2 regions of the Marinobacter sp. SS8-8 genome follow, and region 2 is predicted to be linked to the other one. Evidence: predicted binding sites of a transcription regulator. Region 2 holds the regulator's gene; the other holds the start of a gene.
The links. Region 2 encodes LexA, which represses DNA repair genes until DNA is damaged. Its sites were predicted from a motif close to CTGTNTNNNNANACAG; they were not measured.
Positions count from the first base shown of each region.

Region 1: a site for LexA is predicted at 2,212-2,227, ahead of recN (DNA repair protein RecN). Genes of this name have one in related genera too.

Region 1 covers NZ_JASSVN010000003.1:19,523-31,588, reverse strand. The annotation lists gene fur (ferric iron uptake transcriptional regulator) at 1-359, shown strand, start outside; gene recN (DNA repair protein RecN) at 493-2,172, opposite strand; gene grpE (nucleotide exchange factor GrpE) at 2,428-3,027, shown strand; gene dnaK (molecular chaperone DnaK) at 3,118-5,043, shown strand; gene dnaJ (molecular chaperone DnaJ) at 5,122-6,246, shown strand; gene dapB (4-hydroxy-tetrahydrodipicolinate reductase) at 6,272-7,072, shown strand; gene carA (glutamine-hydrolyzing carbamoyl-phosphate synthase small subunit) at 7,405-8,535, shown strand; gene carB (carbamoyl-phosphate synthase large subunit) at 8,616-11,834, shown strand; gene greA (transcription elongation factor GreA) at 11,839-12,066, shown strand, end outside.
Region 2 covers NZ_JASSVN010000023.1:7,972-20,037, reverse strand. The annotation lists gene fliF (flagellar basal-body MS-ring/collar protein FliF) at 1-1,309, opposite strand, end outside; gene fliE (flagellar hook-basal body complex protein FliE) at 1,325-1,693, opposite strand; gene QPL96_RS17280 (sigma-54 dependent transcriptional regulator) at 1,942-3,387, opposite strand; gene QPL96_RS17275 (PAS domain-containing sensor histidine kinase) at 3,400-4,635, opposite strand; gene QPL96_RS17270 (sigma-54 dependent transcriptional regulator) at 4,866-6,317, opposite strand; gene QPL96_RS17265 (SOS cell division inhibitor) at 6,388-6,717, opposite strand; gene QPL96_RS17260 (DUF6586 family protein) at 6,969-7,481, shown strand; gene QPL96_RS17255 (hypothetical protein) at 7,533-7,793, shown strand; gene QPL96_RS17250 (cell division inhibitor SulA) at 7,798-8,289, opposite strand; gene lexA (transcriptional repressor LexA) at 8,332-8,940, opposite strand; gene QPL96_RS17240 (amidoligase family protein) at 9,158-10,168, shown strand; gene QPL96_RS17235 (gamma-glutamyl-gamma-aminobutyrate hydrolase family protein) at 10,152-10,892, shown strand; gene QPL96_RS17230 (SIMPL domain-containing protein) at 10,924-11,610, shown strand; gene QPL96_RS17225 (translocation/assembly module TamB domain-containing protein) at 11,613-12,066, opposite strand, start outside.

The DNA of each region.
Region 1 (12,066 bases), on a different contig from region 2:
CGAGAGTGAAAATCTTCAACATACTGGAGACGGCCGAAGAGCATCATCTCAGTGCCGAGGATGTCTACAAGAAGCTTCTGGAGCAGGGGGATGATGTGGGGCTGGCAACGGTCTACCGGGTGCTGACGCAGTTTGAGGCGGCCGGCCTGGTGCTGCGCCACAACTTTGAAGGCGGCCATGCCGTTTTTGAAATGGCCGGTGATGATCACCACGATCATATGGTCTGTACTCAGACCGGTGAGGTTATCGAGTTCTTCGATGAAGTGATTGAGGAGCGCCAGAAGACAATCGCGAAAGAGCGTGGCTATGAAATCGTGGACCATAGCCTGATCCTTTACGTCAAGCCGATCAAATCCTGATTCCGGCCCGCGGAAGCGCCAGGTAGAAGGAAGCGCCAGGTAGAAGGAAGCGCCAGGTAGAAAAAAGGGGCGGTGCTTAAGCCCGCCCCAACAGCTCTCAGGATCGAGAGGGGTAGAGGTTCGGTTCTTTGGCTCAGTGGTGAGTTGCCTGCCCCTTTGAAAACATTTCCCTGGCATGAGCGATTGTATGGTCGGTCATGTCCACGCCACCCAGCATTCTCGCCACTTCGCCGATTCTGCCCTGATCGTCCAGCGTCTCGATTTTCGAGAAGGTGGCGTCCTGTTCGGTAAATTTACTGACGAACAGGTGCTGGTGGCACTGGGCCGCCACTTGTGGCAGATGAGTGACACAAAGCACCTGGCCGTTTCCTCCCAGGGTGCGAAGCAGTCGGCCAACCACTTCGGCGGTGCCGCCGCCGATACCGACATCCACTTCGTCAAAGACCAGGGTGGGTGTGGTTGAGGTCTGGGCAACCACCACCTGAATCGCGAGACTGATCCGCGACAGCTCGCCACCGGAGGCAACCTTGGCCAGAGGCCGGGCAGGCTGGCCGGGGTTCGCGCTGACCACAAATTCAACGTCTTCCAGCCCGTGGGCCGCAGGTTCTGCGTCGGTGTTGCGGTTCAGGTGGGTGATGAACTGCATGTTGGGCATGCTCAGCTGGCCGAGCTCTGCGGCTACGCGCTGGTCAAGCTCGGCGCTGGCTTTGGCGCGTGCCTCCGACAGTTGGCCGGCCAGCTCGTCGAACCGGCTGCGCTGGCTGGCCAATTCCGCTTCCAGCTGTTCCAGTCTGCCCTCCCCCCCTTCCAGTTCGGCCAATTCGGCACTTAGGCGCTGGTGCAGCTCCGGCAACGCTTCCGGGGTAATCCGGTGCTTCCGTGCCATCTGGTAGATGGCGCTTAGCCGTTCCTCCACTTCCGCCAGTCTGGCAGGATCAGCCTCGTAATCCTCGACAAAGTGGCGCAGGTTGTCGCCGGCTTCGCCGATCTGGATCTGGGCCTCGTTCAGCATCTGGATGGTGTCGGCCAGTGCTGGTACGTCTACCGGAAGCTGTTCCAGCTGCTGCAGGGCCTGGCGGACCAGGCTGGCAGCGCTGGTTTCATCTTCTGTGCACAGCAGGGCCGCCTGGTGGCTGTTGTGCAGAACCGTATCGGCCTGGCTCAGTTGTGCCTGTTCCTGTTCCAGGCGTTCCTGTTCGCCAGTTTCAAGGGCCAGGCGGCCCAGTTCTTCCACCTGGTAACGCAGCAGTTGCAGTTTCGCCTCCGCCTCGTCAGCGTTCTGCCGCCGTTCGCTCAGACGCTGGCGGGTCTGGTTCCAGGTTCTCCATGCCTCCCGGGTATCCGTGGCCAGGGCCTCGGCGCCGGCGAACTCATCCACCAGTTTGCGGTGTGTTTCCTTGCGCAGCAGAGACTGGTGCTGGTGCTGGCTGTGGATGTCCATCAGTACGCCGCCAAGGTCCTTGAGGTGATTCAGGGGGCAGGGCTGGCCGTTGATGTAGGCGCGGGAACGGCCGTCTTTGCTGATAACGCGGCGAAGTATGCAGTCATTTTCATCATCCAGCTCATGCTCTGCGAGCCACTCGGTTGCCTCGGGGATGGCGGATACATCAAATGTGGCTGTGATGTCTGCGCGCTTGGCCCCGTGACGGACTGCGCCGGCATCGGCACGGCCGCCCATGGCCAGGCCCAGGGCGTCCAGCACGATGGATTTGCCGGCACCGGTCTCGCCGGTAAGTGCAGTCATGCCTTTACTGAACTGGAGTTCCACCCGTTCGGCGATGGCGTAGTTGGAAACCGTGAGCTGGGTAAGCATGCAGATAACCTCCGCGACTTTCTGAAAACCGGCTAAACACTGTTGATGCATACAGTAACTGGGAATATATACAGGATTTATGTAATTTGCAAACCTGCGACGGCATTTTCTTCAGGAATCCTGGCGCCGGTGGTTGAAACCTGGAAGTGGGGCCCCATATCCGTTCGCAACGACATTTTCCCGGCGCACTGCGGCCGGAGCCCATGTTCAACCGGCCACCGAAAGGGGGCCGCTGGAGACCAAGCAGGAGTAGCCATGAGCACTGACGAGAACCGCAACGAGCACGAGGAACTGAACGAAGCCCTCGAGGCTGCCAAAGAGGAAGCCCAGACGACCGAAGGGGATGCCACCGGAGGCGAAACGTCCGAGGTGGATGCACTGAAGGCTCAGGTTCAGCAGTTCCAGGAGCAGATGCTGCGTTCCCAGGCCGAGATGCAGAACGTGCGTCGTCGTGCCGAGATCGATGTGGAGAAAGCCCACAAGTTTGCCCTGGAGAAATTCGTCAAGGAGCTGTTGCCGGTTGCAGACAGCCTGGAAAAGGCGCTTGAGAGCACCGAAGGCCAGGAAGAGTCCGGCAAGCTGGTGGCTTCCATTCGGGAGGGCGTGGAAATGACGCTGAGCCTGTTCATGGCCAGCCTGAAAAAATTCAACGTTGAACAGGTTAACCCGGTGGGTGAGCCGTTCGACCCCCGGCAACATGAGGCCATGTCCATGGTGCCGGCCCCGGACGCCGAGCCCAACAGTGTGGTGGCCGTGGTGCAGAAAGGGTATCTGTTGAATGGTCGTGTGGTACGTCCAGCCATGGTGGTCGTTGCCAAAGCAGAAGATGCACCAAAAATTGATGAGCAGGCTTGAAAAGCCGATCAAAGCGCCAATATAGCCATTAAATAGCGACACCGGAGGCCGGGCCTCCGGGAAAGCCTTCAGAAGAATTGGAGCGACTCAATGAGCAAGATTATCGGTATCGATCTGGGAACGACCAACTCCTGTGTGGCCATCATGGATGGTAACAAGGTCAAGGTTATTGAAAACGCCGAGGGTGATCGCACCACCCCGTCCATCATTGCCTACACGGACGATGGAGAGACCCTGGTTGGCCAGTCAGCCAAGCGCCAGGCGGTTACCAATCCGAACAACACCCTTTACGCCATCAAGCGCCTGATCGGTCGTCGTTTTGAAGACGATGTGGTTCAGAAAGACATCAAGATGGTGCCCTACAAGATTACCAAGGCGGACAATGGCGACGCCTGGGTTGAAGTGAAAGGCCAGAAAATGGCGCCGCCGCAGGTGTCTGCGGAAGTTCTGAAGAAGATGAAGAAGACGGCGGAAGACTACCTGGGCGAGAAAGTCACCGAGGCGGTGATTACCGTTCCGGCTTACTTCAACGACAGCCAGCGCCAGGCCACCAAAGACGCGGGCAAGATTGCCGGTCTGGAAGTAAAGCGCATTATCAACGAGCCGACCGCAGCTGCCCTGGCTTATGGCCTGGACAGGAAGAGCGGTGATCGTACCGTCGCAGTTTACGACCTGGGCGGTGGTACCTTTGATCTGTCCATCATCGAGATCGCGGACGTGGACGGCGAGCACCAGTTCGAAGTACTGGCCACCAACGGGGACACCTTCCTCGGTGGTGAGGACTTCGACCTGAAAATCATCGAATTCCTGGCAGATCAGTTCAAGAAAGACAGTGGCATCGACCTGCGTGGTGACTCCCTGGCGATGCAGCGCCTGAAGGAAGCTGGGGAGAAGGCGAAGATTGAGCTTTCCAGCAGCCAGCAGACAGACGTAAACCTGCCGTACATCACCGCAGATGCGTCTGGTCCCAAGCACATGAACGTGAAACTGACCCGCGCCAAGCTGGAATCCCTGGTGGAAGATCTGGTTCAGCGCAGCCTTGAGCCCTGTAAAGTGGCTCTGCAGGATGCCGGCATGAAGGCCGCCGAGATCGACGAGGTTATCCTGGTCGGTGGTCAGACCCGTATGCCGCTGGTGCAGGAGAAGGTAAAAGAGTTCTTCGGCAAAGAGGCTCGCAAGGACGTCAATCCGGACGAGGCCGTGGCCATGGGTGCTGCCATTCAGGCAGCCGTACTGTCCGGTGACGTGAAAGACGTTCTGCTGCTGGACGTAACCCCGCTGACCCTGGGCATCGAAACCATGGGTGGCGTGGCGACTCCGCTGATCGAGAAGAACACGACGATTCCGACCAAGAAGTCGCAGACTTTCTCCACCGCGGATGATAACCAGACTGCGGTGACCATCCACGTGGTTCAGGGCGAGCGCAAGCAGGCTGCCCAGAACAAATCCCTGGGCCGTTTCGACCTGGCCGACATTCCGCCGGCACCGCGTGGTGTGCCGCAGATCGAAGTCACCTTTGATATTGATGCCAACGGTATCCTGAACGTGTCCGCGAAGGACAAGGCGACCGGCAAGGAGCAGTCCATCGTGATCAAGGCCTCTTCCGGCCTGAACGATGATGAAATCGAGAAGATGGTGCGTGACGCCGAGGCCAACGCCGAGGAAGATCGTAAGTTCGAAGAGCTGGTCCGGGTTCGCAATCAGGGTGACGCCATGGTGCATGCCGTTCGCAAGACCCTGAAAGATGCGGGTGACAAAGTCAGCGACAGCGAGAAAGAGTCAATCGAGGCTTCCATCAAAGAGCTGGAAGAAGCTCTGGAGGGTTCCAGCAAGGAAGACATCGAGGCCAAGACCCAGAAGCTGACTGAAGTTTCTTCCGAGCTGGCCCAGAAGATGTACGCAGATCAGGCCGAGCAGGCACAGCAGGCTGGCGGGCAGGAAGATGCCCAGGCAAAGCAGGCTGATGACGCTGTGGACGCTGAGTTTGAAGAAGTGAAAGACGACGACAAACGATAAATCTGAAGTACATCAGGTAGTTGGAAAACGCGGGGGCGCCCCCGCGTTTTCCGCGTTTAAAAACAGGGTTTTAAAAGCATGGCCAAGCGCGATTATTACGAAATTCTCGGGATTTCCCGGGATGCGGACGAGAAGGAAGTCAAGCGAGCCTACCGAAAGCTCGCCATGAAGTACCACCCCGACCGTAACCCGGGCGACAGCGAAGCCGAGAACAAGTTCAAGGAGGCCAGCGAAGCCTACGAAATACTGGCGGACCAGTCCAGGCGAGCGGCGTACGACCAGTTCGGTCACGCCGGTGTGGACGGTCAGGCAGGCGGTGGATTCGGAGGTGGCGGAGCCAGCTTCTCCGACATCTTTGGTGACGTATTCGGCGATATCTTTGGTGGTGGTGGCCGTAGCCGTAACACCCGTGGTGCCGATCTGCGTTACACCCTGGAGCTGGACCTGGAAGAAGCCGTCAAAGGCAAAACCGTCCAGATCAAGATTCCGGGGCATCGCGAGTGTGACGTGTGTGACGGCAGTGGCGCCGAAAAAGGCTCCCGCCCGGAAACCTGCGGTACCTGTAAAGGTATGGGGCAGGTGCGTATGCAGCAGGGGTTCTTTACCGTGCAGCAGGCGTGCCCCACCTGCCGTGGTTCTGGCCAGGTTATCAAGAACCCCTGCCAGGCCTGCCGTGGCCAGGGCAGGGTTCAGGAAGAAAAGACTCTCTCTGTTAAAGTGCCGCCGGGCGTGGATACCGGCGACCGTATCCGCCTTTCCGGTGAAGGCGAAATGGGGGTTGATGGCGGACCTCCCGGCGACCTGTACGTACAGGTCGCCGTGCGCGAGCACTCCCTGTTCACCCGTGATGGTCGTAACCTTTACTGTGAAGTTCCCATCAGCATCGTGGATGCGGCCCTCGGCGGCGAGCTGGAAGTGCCGACCCTGGATGGCCGCGTAAAGCTCAAGATTCCGCCCGAAACCCAGACCGGCAAACTTTTCCGCTTGCGCAACAAGGGTGTTAGCCCGGTCCGTGGTGGCCCTGCAGGCGACTTGCTGTGCCGGGTGATTGTGGAAACGCCGGTGAACCTGACCAGGCGCCAGAAAGAACTGCTGGAAGAATTCCAGGCAACCCTGGATAGTGGCAATGGCACGGAGCATGGCCCGAAGAAAACGTCCTGGTTTGAGGGTGTGAAAAGCTTCTTCGACGAAATGAAATTCTGACGGCTGACAAAAAAGGAACGCGAGCATGAGGGTAGCGATCATCGGCGCCGCCGGGCGCATGGGAAAAGTCCTGATCGAAGCCGTTGACGGCATTGAAGGCCTTGAGCTGGGTGCCGCCGTCGTCGAGCCGGGCAGCAGCCTGATCGGCGCCGATGCCGGAGAAATGACCGGCATCGGTAAAACCGGCGTGAAAATGGCTGGCAGCCTGATCGATGTGAAGAACGATTTCGATGTGCTCATCGACTTCACCTTCCCGGACCTGACCCTGGAAAACGCCGAGTTCTGCAGGGACAACGGCAAGAGGCTCGTAATCGGCACCACCGGCCTGTCTGATGCCGAAAAGCGACAACTGGCCCTGGCCGCCGAATCCACGCCGGTGGTGTTCGCGCCCAATATGAGTGTCGGCGTTAATGTCGTCCTAAACCTGCTGCGCACCGCCGCTGCGACCCTGGGTGACGACTATGACGTCGAAATCATCGAGGCTCATCACCGCCACAAGAAAGACGCGCCCTCCGGCACCGCCCTGCGCATGGGCGAAGTCGTCGCTGATGCGCTCGGACGCGACCTTAAAGAATGCGCCGTCTACGGTCGCGAGGGTTTCACTGGTGAGCGCACCCGCAAGGAAATTGGTTTTGAGACCATTCGCGCCGGTGATGTAGTCGGTGATCACACCGTTTTGTTCGCCACTGAGGGTGAGCGTATTGAGGTGACCCACAAGGCCAGTAGCCGGATGACCTTTGCCAAAGGGGCGATGCGGGCGGCGTTGTGGCTGAAGGATAAGCCTGCAGGGCTTTATGACATGCAGGATGTGCTGGCGCTGAAATAACAGCTAACTCCGAGGCAGCCGGCCAGTTATCTTTTTCGGGAATGTCTGAGGCCATGGATAGCCTGCGCCAAGCGCACATGGATGTGCTCGTAGCGTTTCCCGGAAAAGATAACTGGTCCTCTGCCGGTGATTCGGGGGAAGGATTTCAGATGGACACAAACCGCCATATTTTTTACAATAACGCGGTTTGACTGCACCAAGCGTACCTTTGCACAAAGTTTCTGAAAAAGCGGGACCGAGTTAAGACTCCGTCTCGCTTTTTTGCAACCTGAATTTGCGCTTGCGTTCCTGTTCGTGACGAACCGATACGCCACTCGATGAGGATACAAGCCTTGAGCACACCAGCAATCCTTGCACTCGCAGACGGAAGCCTGTTCTACGGCAGCGCCATTGGCGCCGACGGAGAAACCAGCGGTGAAGTGGTGTTCAACACCGCCATGACCGGCTACCAGGAAATCCTGACCGATCCGTCCTACTCCCGCCAGATCGTTACCCTGACTTACCCGCATATCGGCAACACCGGTGTGAACGAAGAAGACGTTGAGTCAGGCCGCATCCAGGCCGCCGGCCTGATCATCCGCGATCTGCCTCTGCTGGCCAGCAGCTGGCGCAGCAAGGGGACCCTGGACGACTACCTGCGAAGCAACAACATTGTTGGAATCGCCGACATTGATACCCGCCGTCTGACCCGTATCCTCCGGGACAAAGGCTCCCAGAACGGCGCCATCGTTGCGGGCAAAAACGCCAGTGCCGAGCGAGCGCTGGAGCTGGCCAAGGCCTTCCCCGGCCTCAAGGGCATGGATCTGGCCAAAGAAGTTACCTCCGACAAGATCTGGTCCTGGAACGAGACCGAGTGGACCCTGGGCGAGGGTTACGGTGAGCGGAAAGAGTCCCGGTTCAAGGTGGTTGCCTGGGATTACGGTGTGAAGCTGAACATCCTGCGCATGCTCGCGTCCCGTGGTTGCGACATCACCGTGGTGCCGGCCCAGACTCCGGCGTCCGAAGTGCTGGCGATGGATCCGGACGGAGTGTTCCTGTCCAACGGCCCCGGTGACCCGGAGCCCTGCGATTACGCCATCACCGCCATCAAGGAAGTGCTGGAAACCGAGATCCCGGTCTTCGGTATCTGCCTGGGTCATCAACTGCTGGCCCTGGCCAGTGGTGCCAAAACCATGAAAATGGGCCACGGCCACCACGGCGCCAACCATCCGGTGCAGGATATTGCCAAAGGTACAGTGATGATTACCAGCCAGAACCACGGGTTTGCCGTGGATGAGGCAACACTGCCGGCCAATGTCGAGGCGACTCACAAGTCCCTGTTTGACGGCACCTTGCAGGGCATCCGCCGGACCGACAAGCCGGCCTACAGCTTCCAGGGTCACCCGGAAGCCAGCCCCGGTCCCCATGACGTGGCGCCGCTGTTTGACGAGTTTATCCGCCTGATGGAGGGGCGATCAGCCTGAGGCTGATTGCCCCGGAAAACTCACGGGCGCCGCGTGTTGCGCTGCCAGAATTCAAAAGTTGCTGACAGGTTTACCAAGACATGCCAAAACGTACCGACATCCAAAGCATCCTGATCCTGGGCGCGGGCCCCATTGTGATCGGGCAGGCCTGCGAGTTTGACTACTCCGGAGCCCAGGCCTGCAAGGCGCTGCGCGAAGAGGGTTACCGGGTTATCCTGGTCAACTCCAACCCGGCCACCATCATGACCGACCCGGTGATGGCCGATGCCACCTACATCGAGCCGATCACCTGGAAGACCGTTGAAAAGATCATCGAGAAAGAGCAGCCGGACGCCCTGCTGCCCACCATGGGTGGCCAGACCGCACTGAACTGCGCGCTGGATCTGGAACGCCATGGCATCCTGGAAAAGCACGGCGTGGAAATGATCGGCGCCAACGCCGACACCATTGATAAAGCCGAAGACCGCGACCGCTTCGACAAGGCCATGAAGAAGATCGGCCTGGAGTGCCCCCGGGCCACCATCGCCCATTCCATGGACGAAGCCTGGAAAGTGGCCGATGACATTGGCTTCCCGTGCATCATTCGCCCGTCCTTCACCATGGGCGGCTCCGGCGGCGGCATTGCCTACAACCGTGACGAATTCGAGGAAATCTGTACCCGGGGCCTGGACCTGTCGCCGACCAACGAACTGCTGATCGACGAATCCCTGATCGGCTGGAAAGAGTACGAGATGGAAGTTGTCCGTGACAGGAACGACAACTGCATCATTGTCTGCGCCATCGAGAACTTCGACGCCATGGGTGTCCACACCGGCGACTCCATCACCGTGGCCCCGGCCCAGACCCTCACCGACAAGGAATACCAGATCATGCGTAACGCCTCCCTGGCGGTGCTGCGTGAGATCGGTGTGGAAACCGGCGGCTCCAACGTCCAGTTCGGTATCAACCCGGACACCGGACGCATGGTGGTGATCGAGATGAACCCCCGGGTGTCGCGATCCTCCGCCCTGGCCTCCAAGGCTACCGGCTTCCCGATTGCCAAGGTCGCCGCCAAGCTGGCGGTGGGCTATACCCTGGACGAGCTGCGCAACGAAATCACCGGCGGCGTCACCCCGGCCTCGTTTGAGCCGTCCATCGACTACGTGGTCACCAAGATTCCCCGGTTCACCTTCGAGAAGTTTCCCCAGGCCGACGCCCGCCTGACCACCCAGATGAAATCCGTGGGGGAGGTCATGGCCATCGGCCGCACCTTCCAGGAGTCTCTTCAGAAAGCCCTGCGCGGTCTGGAAGTGGGTGCCGATGGGTTTGACGAGAAGCTGGAGGAGCTGGAATCAGAAAACGCCCGCGAAACGCTGACCCGTGAACTGAACGTTCCCGGCGCAGAGCGGGTCTGGTACATCGGCGACGCCTTCCGGGCCGGCATGAGCGTGGACGATGTCTTTGCCCACACCCATGTCGACCCCTGGTACCTGGTGCAGATTGAAGACCTGATCCTGGAAGAGCAGGCGCTGAAGAGTGCCGGCAAGGCCGACATCGACCAGGCCACCCTGTTCCGCCTCAAGCGCAAGGGCTTCTCCGATGCTCGCCTGGCCAAGCTGCTGGGTATCTCCGAGGTGAGCCTGCGCAAGCTGCGCCACGAGCTGGACATCCGCCCGGTGTACAAGCGGGTGGACACCTGCGCCGCCGAGTTCGCCTCCGACACCGCCTACATGTATTCCACCTATGAGGAAGAGTGTGAGGCGGACGCCAGTGATCGCGAAAAGATCGTGGTGATCGGTGGCGGCCCCAACCGGATCGGTCAGGGCATCGAGTTCGACTACTGCTGTGTGCACGCGGCCCTGGCCATGCGTGAAGACGGCTATGAAACCATCATGATCAACTGCAACCCGGAGACCGTGTCCACCGATTACGACACCTCCGACCGGTTGTACTTCGAGCCGATCACCCTGGAAGACGTGCTGGAAATCATCCACGTTGAAAAGCCCAGGGGCGTGATCGTCCAGTACGGCGGCCAGACTCCGCTGAAGCTGGCCCGTGGCCTGGAGGCGGCCGGCGTGCCCATCATCGGTACCAGCCCGGATGCCATCGACCGCGCCGAAGACCGGGAGCGATTCCAGCAGATGATCACCCGCCTGGGCCTGAAGCAGCCGGAAAACGCCACCGTGCGCAGCCACGAGGAAGGCATCCTGGCGGCGCGGGAAATCGGCTACCCGCTGGTGGTGCGTCCGTCCTATGTTCTGGGCGGCCGGGCCATGGAGATCGTCTACGATGAGGAAGAGCTGGTGCGCTACATGCGCAACGCCGTGCTGGTCTCCAACGACAGCCCGGTGCTGCTGGACCACTTTCTGAATGCCGCCATCGAGGTGGACATCGACGCCATCTCCGACGGCAAGGACGTGGTCATCGGCGGCATCATGCAGCACATCGAGCAGGCTGGCGTTCACTCCGGCGATTCCGCCTGTTCGCTGCCGCCGTACACCCTGTCCCAGCAGGTTCAGGACGAGATGCGCGATGCGGTCAGGAAAATGGCCATTGAGCTGGATGTGGTGGGGCTGATGAACGTGCAGCTGGCCTGGCAGGACGGTGAGATCTACGTGATCGAGGTGAACCCGCGCGCGTCCCGGACCGTGCCGTTCGTGTCAAAGGCCATCGGTGTGTCCCTGGCCAAGGTGGCGGCCCGGGTGATGGCTGGCAAGACCCTTAAAGAACTGGAGTTCACCCAGGAAATCATTCCGCGTTACTACGCGGTGAAAGAGTCTGTGTTCCCCTTCAACAAGTTTCCGGCGGTGGACCCGATCCTCGGGCCGGAAATGAAGTCCACCGGTGAGGTCATGGGCCTGGGTGACAGCTTTGATGAGGCCTTTGCCAAGGCCGCCCTCGCAATCGGTGAGCGCTTGCCGGCCAAGGGAACTGCGTTCATGTCGGTGCGCGACGTGGACAAGCCCGGTGCCGCGAAAGTTGCCCGTGACCTGGTTGAGGCCGGTTTCAAGGTGATTGCTACTACCGGTACCGCCAAAGCCCTGAAAGAGGCCGGAATCGAGGTTGATCGGGTGAACAAGGTCCGTGAAGGTCGTCCGCACATTGTGGATGCCATCAAGAACGGCCAGGTTCAACTGATCATCAATACCACCGAAGGTCGCAAGGCGATTTCCGACTCGGCCCAGATCCGCCAGTCGGCGTTGCAGGCCAAGGTAACCTATACAACGACACTGGCGGGGGGCGAAGCCTTTTGCCGGGCCATCAAGTTTGGCCCGGAGCGCACTGTACGCCGCCTCCAGGATCTTCATGCAGGAAAATGAGACTATGGCTGACAGAGTACCGATGACAAAGGAGGGGGAGAGTCGCCTCCGCCAGGAACTTCAGAAGCTGAAGTCCGAAGATCGTCCCCGGGTGATTGCGGCCATTGCCGACGCCCGGGAGCACGGCGACCTGAAAGAAAACGCGGAATACCATGCCGCCCGGGAGCAGCAAAGCTTTATCGAGGGCCGTATCCAGGAAATCGAGGGCAAGCTGTCGGGCGCTCAGGTAATT
Region 2 (12,066 bases):
CGGTAACACTGTCGCCCCTTGCCGCTGAATAGCCAACCGCATCCCGCACCAGCATGCTCAGGCGCTGCAACTCCTGCTCAGGCCAGGGCTCATAGCTGACCTCACCGGTCTGGGGATCGACTACTCTCATGTCGTCCACGGCCAGCGCTACGGTAATTCGTTTAATCCGGCCGAGCTCCTGGCGCATATAGCTGACCGTGCGGTCCATTTCATAATTCCGGGTCGACTCGCGGCGAACATTCACCGGTGGGGGCGCAGCGCCTTCGCCATTTCCAGCGACCACCTGCTCTGGCACCGTCACATCTGCCGGAGGCTGGTTGGCCAGCGCACCCGGAACCCCGCCCGAGGCCCCGGCTGCGCGCTGCTCGGTAAGCTCCCGTTCACTCCGTACGACTTGCTGCTCCGGATTGAAAAGTTCTTCAGCCTGCTCTACAGAAGAGAAATCAAGATCCGCGGAAACCTCTGCCCGATACCGGCCATCGCCGACAATCGGTGAGATCAGCGAGGCGACACTGCGCGTCAGCCGTTCTTCAACCCTGGAGGTGTAGTCATACTGTTCTGCCATCTTGTCAGCATCAGTCTGGTGGCTTTTCTTGCCGGTGAGCAGGTTGCCGTTCTGATCCACGACAGTCACGTGTTCCTTGCTCATCATAGGAATGCTGCCAGCAACCAGATTCATGATCGCGCTGATCTGCTCCTGCTCCGGCCGGCGACCGGCGACCACTTCGAGAAACACCGAGGCAGAGGGTTCTCGTGCATCACGGACGAAAACCGAACGCTCGGGGATGGCCAGGTGAACCCGGGCATTGCGCACACCTCGCATGCTGGCAATGGTGCGCGCCAGCTCACCCTCGAGACCCCTGCGGTAGCTGATGGTTTCCATGAACTGGGAGGTGCCCAGGCCACGCTCCTGATCAAGCAACTCGTAGCCCATGGTTTTTCGGTCGGTCACACCCTCGGCCGCCAGCTTCAGCCGCGCGTTGTAGACCTGGTCCGACGGTACCAGCAAAGCGCCGGTCCGCGGGTCCATTTTGTATTCGATGCCATTGCTTTCAAGGATAGAGGTAACGTCCTGCGGGTTGTAGGAGGACAGATCCCCCACCACGGGCTGGTAATTTGGCTCCTGAGCCCAGAGCACCACGGCCAGCCCCAGTGCCACGCTGGCAGCAAGACCAACCATCAGGCCAATCTGGCGCAGCAGGTTCAGCCGGTTGAACCCGAGGAGCAGATCACTCCGGCTCTCCGGCGCATCGCCGTCCCGGGCTGCCGGAACATTGGAGGCATTGGTTTCTGCGGGTACGCTGGCCATGACTCTGCTCCGTTATCAGATCGGCATGTTCATAATGTCTTCGTAGGCCCGGACCACCCGATTGCGTACCTGGGTCAGTGCTTCGAAGGAGACAGAGGATTTCTGGGCGGCAATCATAACACGGGTTATGTCCACATTCGGGTCACCCATATCGTAAGCAGTGCGAAGACTACCCGCGGTTTGCTGGAGTTCATTCACGTTGTTCACTGCCTTGCCCAGCATATCGCTGAAGCTGGGAGTTTCCTGGGTTTCCTGAACCTGGCGGGGGCCGTCGACGCGGCCGCGAACCGATTGATCCTGCTCGACTCGCTGGTTCTGCATCATTTGCGAACGCAGGGACCGGATATCGGACAAAACGCTGTTGATGTCGGCGCGCTGAACCATCACTCTCTCCTGGCTCCGTCCTGCCACGGACGGAATTGCTCTCGGGACTCTGTTGCTCTGATTTAAGCAATACGCACGCCAACTGAAATTTATTATTTTACGTCATACAGTTACGATATATTCCCTGGGTGACAGGGGGATCAATGACGGACTTTTGACGACACCGCGCGTTACCTGGACCCATGGCACAAAGGATAAAAAAACGGCACCCAAGGGGGTGCCAGTGAAGGGGTTAGTTTTGCAGTGGGTCAGGCCATGGCCATCTCGGCATCCAGATCAATCCCGGCATCACGCATCTGGGCCAGTTTGTACCGGAGTGTTCTGGGGCTGATCCCCAGTTGCTCCGCGGCCCGGTTGCGTCGCCCATGCTCTTTCCGGAGAGTCTGGATGATAATACGGAATTCCTGCTGTCGCAGATCATCGCCCAGAGACCCCGCTGCCTCAGAGGCTTCATCATGCCGCGGCTGCGCTGCTGCAGCCACGCAATGACTGGCAGCCTCCTCCACCGGCCGGGATTGGGAGGTGTCAACCGGTGCTGCGCTGTGCATATCCGGCCGGCCGGTAATACCAAGCTCCAGACACAGATCACCGGCGTGAATCACGTTGCCCTGATGCAACACCAGGGCACGCTGAATGGCATTATCCAGCTCCCGGACATTCCCGGGCCACCGATGATTCACCAGAGCGTTCCTTGCATCCGGTGCAAAGGTGATCCCGGCAAGCTTCATCTTCCGGCAATGCTTTTTCAGTAGCGACGCGGCCAGTGGCATGATGTCCAATGGCCGCTCCCGCAGGGGCTGCCAATGCATGGGGAAGACCGTCAGCCGGTAGTAAAGGTCTTCCCGAAACCTGCCTTCGCGAACACAATCTGCCAGATCCCGGTTGGTTGTAGCCACCACCCGCACATCCAGGCTGATGGTCTTGCGACCGCCCACACGCTCCACTTCCCGCTCCTGCAACACGCGCAGCAGTTTGGACTGAAGCCCCAGATCCATTTCCGAGATTTCATCCAGAAGAAGTGTGCCGCCGTTGGCCTGCTCAAACTTGCCCGGTGAAGAAGCCACCGCTCCGGTAAAGGCGCCCTTCTCGTGGCCAAACAGAATCGCTTCCAGCATATTCTCGGGAATCGCCGCGCAATTGATGGCCACAAATGACTGGTCGGCCCTGGGGGACTGTTGGTGGATAAAGCGGGCAAGCACTTCCTTACCGGTTCCGCTTTCGCCGGAGATCATCACCGTGGAATCACTGCCGGCCACTTTCGTGGCGAGCTGGAACATGCGCTTGCTGATCGGGTCTTCCGCCACCGGCTCATCGCCGGATTTCTGGCGTCCGCCGCCTACAACCTTGGTGACCGCATCCACCAGGAACTGCGGCTCGAACGGTTTGACCAGATAATCAGTGGCGCCCGCCTGCATGGCAGACACCGCATCGCTGATCTGGCCATAGGCGGTGATCAGCATCATCGGCAAACCGGGATACAGACGCAGCACCTCAGCCAGCAGCTGATGCCCGGACAAACCCGGCATGTTGACGTCACTGACCACCATATCGACCGGGGACTCCGCCAGCCGCTCCAGTGCCTCACTGGCGCTCGACGCTTCCCGGACGCGGAACTTCGCCAGCTCAAGCGTGGTGACCAGTGCTTCCCGCAGGTCATGGTCATCCTCAACAATCAGAATCTGGGCCTTGGCCATGGTTGCCTCCGGTCAGTATTTGCTATGCAGTTGCGGTAAGTGCAGAGTGGCGACAGCACCGCCCTGCTCCGGCGATTCAAGAGAAAACCGCCCCTGATGAGCCTTGATAACTGCCTGCACTACCGCAAGCCCGAGACCGGTGCCATGGGGTTTAGTGGTGTAGAAGGCCTCTGTCAGCCGGTTTGCTTCAGCGGACCGAAAACCCGGACCGTTATCCCGAACCCGGATCACCAGTTCTCCGGCTTCCTCCGCTACCTGCACAGCAACGCGGCTGGCGCCGGCTTCAAGACTGTTATTGACAAGATTGGTGCAGGCGCCAACCAAAGCGTCGCGGTTACACATCAGTCGGCACTCATCTGAAACCTCAGGCTGGAGGGTCACCTCCGCACCGGGAACCGGCCTTATCCCTTCGACCGCTGAGGCCAATGCCGAAACCAGTTTGCCGGCAGAGAGCTCCTCGGCCAGCCGGGTTTCACCACGGGCGAAAATCAGCATATCCCGCACCTGTTGCTCAAGATGAGTCAGGCGGGACATTAAACGGGACGCACAACGCTGGCGCATCTCTTCATCCAGGTCTTCCTGGCCGAGATGGCCACCGTAAAGGATGGCGGCTGACAATGGCGTGCGAATCTGGTGAGCAAGCGAGGCCACCATCCTGCCCATGGCAGACAGTCGCTGGGCGTGGGCCAGCTGTGCCTGCAAATGGCGGGTTTCAGTCAGGTCGGTGAGCAGAATCAGTTGCCCGGGCTGGTTTTCCATGGTCCGGATTTCGATGCTGACCCGGCGGCCATCCTTCAGCGACACCTCGTGACCGTCATCCCGGCGCGGCGCAAAGCAGCGCCGGATCACGTCAACCCAGCGAGCACCGCCCAGGGGCTCTCCCAGCAAGGCGATGGCAGCGGGATTGGCCTGGGTCACCACGCCCTGACTGTCGAGCACAACCACACCAGCGGGCAGCGCATTGAGCAGGGTCGCTAGCCGGTCTGCAAGCTGCTCCTTTTCCTCCAGCTCCTGCTGGCGCTGCAGCGATTCCTGGGTCAGCTCACCGGACAACTGGTTAACCCGGGACTCCAGAGTGCGGTAGGAGTCGGTGATCTGGCGTGACATCCGGTTAAACAGTTCCAGAGCGGAATCCACCGCCTCATGGCCCTGCTGCGGAAACAACGCTGTAACCTTGTCGTTAACGTCCGCCGCCGCGTTGGCCTTTGCGCCCGCTTGGGACTGAATAACAAACTGTGCCTGACTCATAACCTGACTCCCCGATCAGCCCATCCGCCTGGGCCCTAGTGGTCGGATGCTTCGTTTGCAGGCTATTAAGCCAGCACTGTGCCAACTTAATTTTTTTTATATATTTCAGATAGAAAGAGAATCACCTGAAAAGGGGATGCCAATTTTACGTCGGCCAGAAACGAGAACGGCGCCTCAGGTTACGAACCTTTGGCGCCAATCCCGGAAACGCGGTCACCCCAAAAAAAGTTTCAGGACTCTTCGGACTCTTCCTCCCGAAGCCCGTACTTGCGCACTTTCTCCACCAGAGTGGTACGACGGATCCGGAGCTTCTCAGCGGCCCGTGCGACCACTCCGCCCGCCTCATCAAGCGCCTGCTGGATCAATTGCCTCTCAAGGTTGGAAAGGTAGTCCTTCAGGTCGATTCCGTTCACCGGCAGTAACGCCGGGGCGTCCAGCCCCACCAGCCCGGGAACACCGGAGGGCATTCCCGTGTCCTCCACCGGCCGGTTTTCGTCGTAATCGTCGACATAGCGGAATTTCTTGGGCAGCTCCTGGACACCAATCACACCGTAGGGGTGCATAATCGACAGGCGCTCGACCAGGTTAGCGAGCTCACGCACATTGCCGGGCCAGTCATGGCGACAGAGACTCATGATCGCTGCCGAATTCATCCGCAGGGATCCGCGTTTCTCCTTCTCCATCCGGGAGATCAGCTCGTTAATCAACAGCGGGATGTCCTCTACCCGTTCACGCAACGACGGCATTTCGATTGGAAACACGTTCAGCCGGTAATACAGATCTTCCCGGAAATCGCCGGATTCGATCATGTCTTCCAGATGCTTGTGGGTGGCGGCAATGACCCGGACATCCGCCGACTGAGTGCGATTGCTGCCTACCCGCTCGAACGTGCGCTCCTGCAGAACCCGCAGAATTTTCACCTGCATATTGAGCGGCATATCCCCGATTTCATCCAAAAACAGGGTGCCGCCCTCTGCCAGCTCAAAACGCCCCACCCGCGCGGTAATCGCCCCGGTGAAAGCGCCTTTCTCATGGCCGAATAATTCACTTTCCAGCAACTCGGCCGGAATGGCGCCACAGTTAACCGGTACGAACGGTTTGTCACGGCGGGAAGAATGATAATGAAGGTTGCGGGCCACCACTTCCTTGCCGGTACCAGATTCACCGGTAATCAGGACACTCACATCCTTATCGGCCACCTGCTCCATCAGTTGCCGTACATGCTGAACCTTGCGACTGGTGCCCACAAGGCTTCGGAAAAGCTGCAGGCCTCGCTGCTGACCGCGCTCCCGGGAGCGGCTGAACTGATCCCGGTAGACCTGCGCACGGTAAAGCGAATCCACGAACTTGGTGTAGTTCAGCGGCCATTCTATGCGGGCAATAATACGGGCGCTGTCATCATCGGCCACACCTCTGAGCTCCGGATGACCGAGCAAGAGCAGAGGAACCCCCTTAACCGCCTTGCACAGAGCTGTGATGTTGTCGGCGGCGCCGGCATCTTCGCCGTTCACCACCGCCGTGGAAATATCCGACAGGCTCTGCTCGTCGCCACTTCTTAAAAGCGCCTTTGCCTCCTCGCCGGCAAGGACCTGCTCCTCACCAATAAACTCAAGAATGGTGACCATGTCCCGCAATCTTGAATCATCCTCGCTCAGCACCAGCACTTTGTTATTTTTAGACATTCAACAGAATCTCTTGAGGGATTTGTGCGGTATTTAAGACTGTAAGAACGACTGAGTCAATTTTATGACGCTATTTTGACGGATTTGAGGAAATATTTCGATAGGCCCTGGCTGCGCTGCGGTTCCGGTTGACACCTTTGAGACCCGCTTCCGCTTCCTTGCGGGCAATGCGGGCGAATTCATCCGCAGCGTCAATAAACTGCTGCAGCTGCTCCAGCCGGAGCCGCACCGGCTCCGGCTGGAGCTCTCCAGTCTCCAGGGCAGCCATCAGAGGCTCAACCACCGGCCGAACCTTGTTATTCAACTGTGCCATGGCGTCCCAATCCCTGTCCGCCAGCGCGCGACCAAGACCTGCCATCAGCCGGTCAAGGTGTTCCAGTTGAGCCTGAGGGTCTGCCATTGAACTCTCCTTTCAAATCAAGGTCCCGCCAGGCCGTCGGTGCAGTACCGCTCCGCCGTGAGGTCGTATGTTGTTTCTATGGTAGTCCAGAATACCGGCTCACGGTAACAACTGAATATTGCAAATCCTCTCTGCTGCCTTTTGCGCCACCATTTTTCGAAAGACAGCTGCAGAAATTTTCTGCCAGAAATGGTAAGGTGGAAGATTAATTTTCCAGGGTTAGGCCCAGCTACTGGGATTGCAGGTATTTCATGGCCTCACAATGGCATTCACTGGTTTCGCAGAAACTGTTCCTTGCCCGGACATTGCTCGGTCAACTTGACCGCGCAATGGCTCCGAACAATGAGCCCGCACCCAACGAAGCAGAACAGGCGTTACGTCGCGAAGCGGCGATACAGGGGGCCACGGAGTTGCTCTTGAGATCCAGAGGCCTGCTGCTGGTAATGATTGCCCGGCTGTACCAGAAAAAGTCTGCAGAGCCTTCAACACTGGACGAGCTGGCCAAGGCAATCGGAGAGGAGTCCAACGAAGTAAACCGGCTGCGGGAGATTGAGCGCAGCGCCGGAAGCTGGTGGAACCATCTGGATCAGCTGGAAATGGCCCAGGGCCGGCCGCCGGCAACCCGAAAAACAGTCAGTACGGAAAATATCATTGCGGTATCGGCCGACTCAGGCCCGGACCGGTCTGTCCCGGCGCTGCTGAAAACACTCAATGCCCTCAAACACTTTGCCGACGATCTGGAAGAACAGCATAGCGAGTGGTAAGCGCAGAAGCCTGGCCATTATCCGGATCTCAACAACTGAAAGGTTTACTGAATGTCACCATCGTTTTTTGAAATCGTACAATTGACCAATGGCGACTATGCCCTGCGCCGCATCGACGATGACAGCGTACCGCTGGTAAAGATCTCGTTCTCGGAAGAAGCGCGGGAAATGATGGAAGACCGCGACCTGTCCGTTGCCAAGGCAATGATCGCCGCGGGCATTGAAGCTGTCGGCAACATTGCACAGGATATCGACTGGGAAGACGACGAACCGGACACCCCGGACCCCCGACCCTCCTACACCCTGCACTGAGCGATTAACGCTGCCTTAACACCACACCGTGGCTGTTACCCTGTGCAGACGCCTTTTGCAGGGAATCGTAGGCAGCACGGCCCAGTTTCCGGGTCCACATGACAACCGCATGGCAGGTACCTGCGCTCAGGGCGCGCTCAGCCAGTTCCTGCGCAGGGTAATCCGGGGTTGAGCGGAGCACCAGCAGCTCGCCGGCAACAATCCCGTGCATTTTCTGCCATTTGCTGACCAGTGCCTGAGGTGGATCAATCCACGCCAGCCAGCGGTTCTCCTGGTTCAGTTGGGTCAGCATAGGCAGCAGCAACTGGAAGTTTTCCACCTGCCCCTGCGGCAGGATGATTTCAGTCACATTTCCGGTAGCAGGCGCTTCCATGGCCTCCGGGGCGCGTTTGGCGCGAACGCCGGAACGTCGCTCGCGGGCGACAGTTGCCGGCACTGAACAGGGCAGAGCGTTGTGTTGGTATGCCGGATTCTGGTTAAAGCTCAGTTGTTCCATATGTCACCCGCTTCTCAATAAATCCGTGGTTATCCGGCCTGATCAGTGAAGATCAGAGCGGCGGATAACCCCCACACCCAGACCTTCAATGAACAGTTCCTGCTTTTTCAGGTCCACTTCAATGGGCGCGAACTCGTCATTCTCTGCGATCAGGTAGACTTTCGAGCCTTCCTTGCGAAAACGCTTGACCGTGACCTCATCACCCACCCGGGCAACCACCACCTGGCCGTTATGGACATCCCGGGTACTGTGAACCGCCAGCAGATCGCCGTCCAGAATACCGATGTCCTTCATGCTCATGCCTCTAACCCGAAGCAGGTAATCAGCCGGGGGTGAAAAGAACTCCGGCCGAAGAGCGCAGTGATCCTCAACGTGCTCCTGCGCCAGTATCGGACTACCAGCGGCCACCTGGCCAATCACCGGCAACCCCAGATCCTCTTCTGCCTCGGGCAGACGGATGCCCCGGCTGGCGCCGGGCACCATTTCTATGGCGCCCTTGCGAGCAAGTGCCCGCAGGTGCTCTTCGGCGGCATTTGCGGAACGAAAACCCAGCTCGGCTGCGATTTCGGCCCGGGTGGGCGGATAGCCGGTCTCATCAACGTATCGGCGGATGATGTCCAGTACCTGGGATTGCCTTGCTGTAAGCTTCATTGAGCGACTCCGCTTGATCAGGGCCGGTATGTCCGTTCTGAAACGGAAACCCCGAGGGGCGCCGGCCAGCCTGTTTTTATATACAGTCATTCGACTATATACAGTGTTTTATCCAGTGTAAAGCCAGCACCCTGATTTTGTTGCCAGTGCTTAAAGATGACGATCAGCACCGGTGTGATATGGTGAGACCATGACTCACTACCTACCAGGGAGCACCATGACACGGACCAAGGCCTGCAGGATGCCCGACGTTCTGAAAACCGCAGATGGAAAGGAGCGCAGGGTTGGCGTTGAAATTGAAATGTCCGGTCTGGGCTACGACCAACTGGTCACTCTTGCGGCAAGGCTTCTGGGAGGAGTACCGGTCCTCCGGTCACGGTACGTCACATCGCTGAAGACAGAGCTGGGTGAATTTACGATTGAACTGGATTCCGCCCCCATCAAGGATCTTGACCTGGCCGATGAGCGGCTTCCCCGTTCGATCCGCGAATTGGGCGGCCAGGCCATGGATGTGATCGACGCTGCTGCGGAAAGGATCGTGCCGCTGGAAATCGTCAGCCCACCGTTACCATTTACCCGCCTGGAAGCAATCGAATCCCTGATTGATAATCTCCGGGAGGCCGGCGCCCTTGGCAGCCGTGAAGCGATCTACTTCGCCTTCGGCCTCCAGCTCAATCCCGAATTGCCGGACCTAAGGCCGGCAACGCTGGTGCGTTATTTCCAGGCCTTCACCCTGCTGTACGACTGGCTCAAGGCCAGGCACCAGCTGGATGTCAGCCGCAAGTTCACGACCTATATCGAACCCTGGCACAGCCGGTATACCGAAAGGCTCATGGCAGACGACTACCAGCCGGAACTGCCGCAGCTGATGGAGGATTACCTGGAGTTCAATCCAACCCGGAACAGGGCCCTGGACCTCCTGCCCCTGTTTGCCCATCTCGATCATGAACGGCTGGATCACCACGTCCGGGACCCGAGAATCAAAAGCCGGCCAACCCTGCATTACCGGCTGCCGGATTGCGATATCAACAACCCGGACTGGCATTTCTCATCCGTCTGGAATGACTGGGTGGTGCTCGAGCAATTAGCCAGTAATCCGGACGATCTGTCGGAGATGCGCGCGCTGTTCCGTGAAAGCGGTAAACTCAACCTGCATAATCTGACCCACAGCTGGCAGGAAACCACCGGAAACTGGCTGGCCAGGAAGGGCTATGTCTGGGCCGCCTGACAACCCCGGCAGGGAACCGGAAATACCGGGGCTGACCATCGGCATCAGCGGCCCCGCAAGAAAGAGCCTGGCACACCGGCTGATCAGCCTCGGCCTGAGACTGCACGGGGCCCGGACCTACTACATTCGTCCAGGCTCCCGGGTGGATGTCTCGCTCCTGGACGGGCTGGTGCTCTCCGGCGGCACCCATGTTCATCCGGAGCGCTATGGCCAGGAGCCGCAGGTAACCGCGCGCTATGATCGCAAGCGGGATACCACCGACCAGGCGCTGCTGGAGCAGGCGGAAGAAATTGGCATACCTGTGCTCGGTATCTGCCGCGGCGCCCAGTTCATCAACGTTTTCCACAACGGGTCCCTGTGCCAGAACGTGACACCTCTGCGAGTGAACACACGGCATCGCCCGCTGTTGTTACCACTACAGACGGTTCGCCTGGTGGAACCCAGCCGGCTGCGGCGGATGATGGATTCCCCGGTGATCGGTGCCAACCGGATTCACAGCCAGGCCATTAAGCGCCTGGGGTGCAACCTGCGCGTTACCGCCGTCGACAACGATCTGTTTGTTCAGGCCATTGAAAATACCCGCGGCCAGTGGCTGATGGGCATTCAGTGGCACCCGGAGTATTTGCTTTACCACAGCGGGCACAGGCGCATCTTCCGCAATTTTGTGGACGCCGCCCGCCGGTTCAAACTGGCACGCCTGGAACCGGATACCGGCGAGGCGTGATATCAATGCGGCATGCACAGGAGGAGCTTCCATGGCCGAACAGAACCAAGCGTCCCGTTTTCTTCTTACCCTGGCACTGATGGTGCCGGCTCTGACCCTGGCGGGGGAAGTCACCCTTTCCGGCGAGGGCAGTGTTCGCTACGAGCCGGACAGTGCACGGCTTCAGTTTACCGCCAGCGCCGAACATGCACTTGCGCAGAAGGCCACGGAACAGGTAGCGGCTCTGGTGACTCAATGGCGAGAGGGCATCAGCCGCTATCGGGACCGGCTCGGGGAATATTCCGACTCCACCGTCAACCTTTATACCCGCACCCTGCCCCCCGAAGTACGGGGCGAAGAACCGCAAAAGCAGGCCGTGGCCTCCCAGACCATCAGCTTCAGCATCAATGACCTGACGCTGCTTAACCCTTTGTTGCAGCAGGCCCAGGCTCTGGGACTGGACTATAGCCTGGGACCCCACCAGTTTTTCCACTCGGATGAAACGGGCCTGGAACAGGAGGCACTGGCCAGGGCCATTGCCGACGCCAAAGCCCGCTGCAGTTTCGTGGCAGGCCAGCTGGACCAGGCCTGCGGGGATGTCGTGACCATCAACGTCAATGGCGGCCACCGCCCCGCGCCAATGATGATGGCGGAAGCCAAGGCAATGTCCGATACCGTATCCAGCGTGGGTGAACGGGAAATCCGGGCTTCGGTCAGCGCCACTTTCGAGCTGGACTGAGCTCAGAAATCCCGGGTATAGAAGATATCCAGAGAAGCCGCCAGGCCACTGGCGGCTTCCATGTAAATATTCTTGCCAAGGTTATACCGCAGCGCGATGGTCGTGATTGGCTCGAAAATCCCCACACCATAGCGGACACTCAGTTCGTCGGTCAGATAGCCACTGGCCACCACCGATGTCTGCTCACCCGAACCCGCTGCCTCGAGCGTCAGTTGCCGAATGCCAAATTCCTCACCAATCCGCCCTGTAACCTTGTTCGCCTGGGTCAGGCCCAGCGACAGCGCCGCCCGGCTCATCTGCCCCTCATCGCCCCGGCTCTGGGGTGCCCTGCCCAGGATGACATAGGACAGCGCGTCTGTCTGCGGCATATCGGGATTGGAGAAGACTTCCGTTTCAGGCGACTGCACGGGGCCGCTCAGGCGAATACCGGCAACAACCGTATCAACGGTACGTACG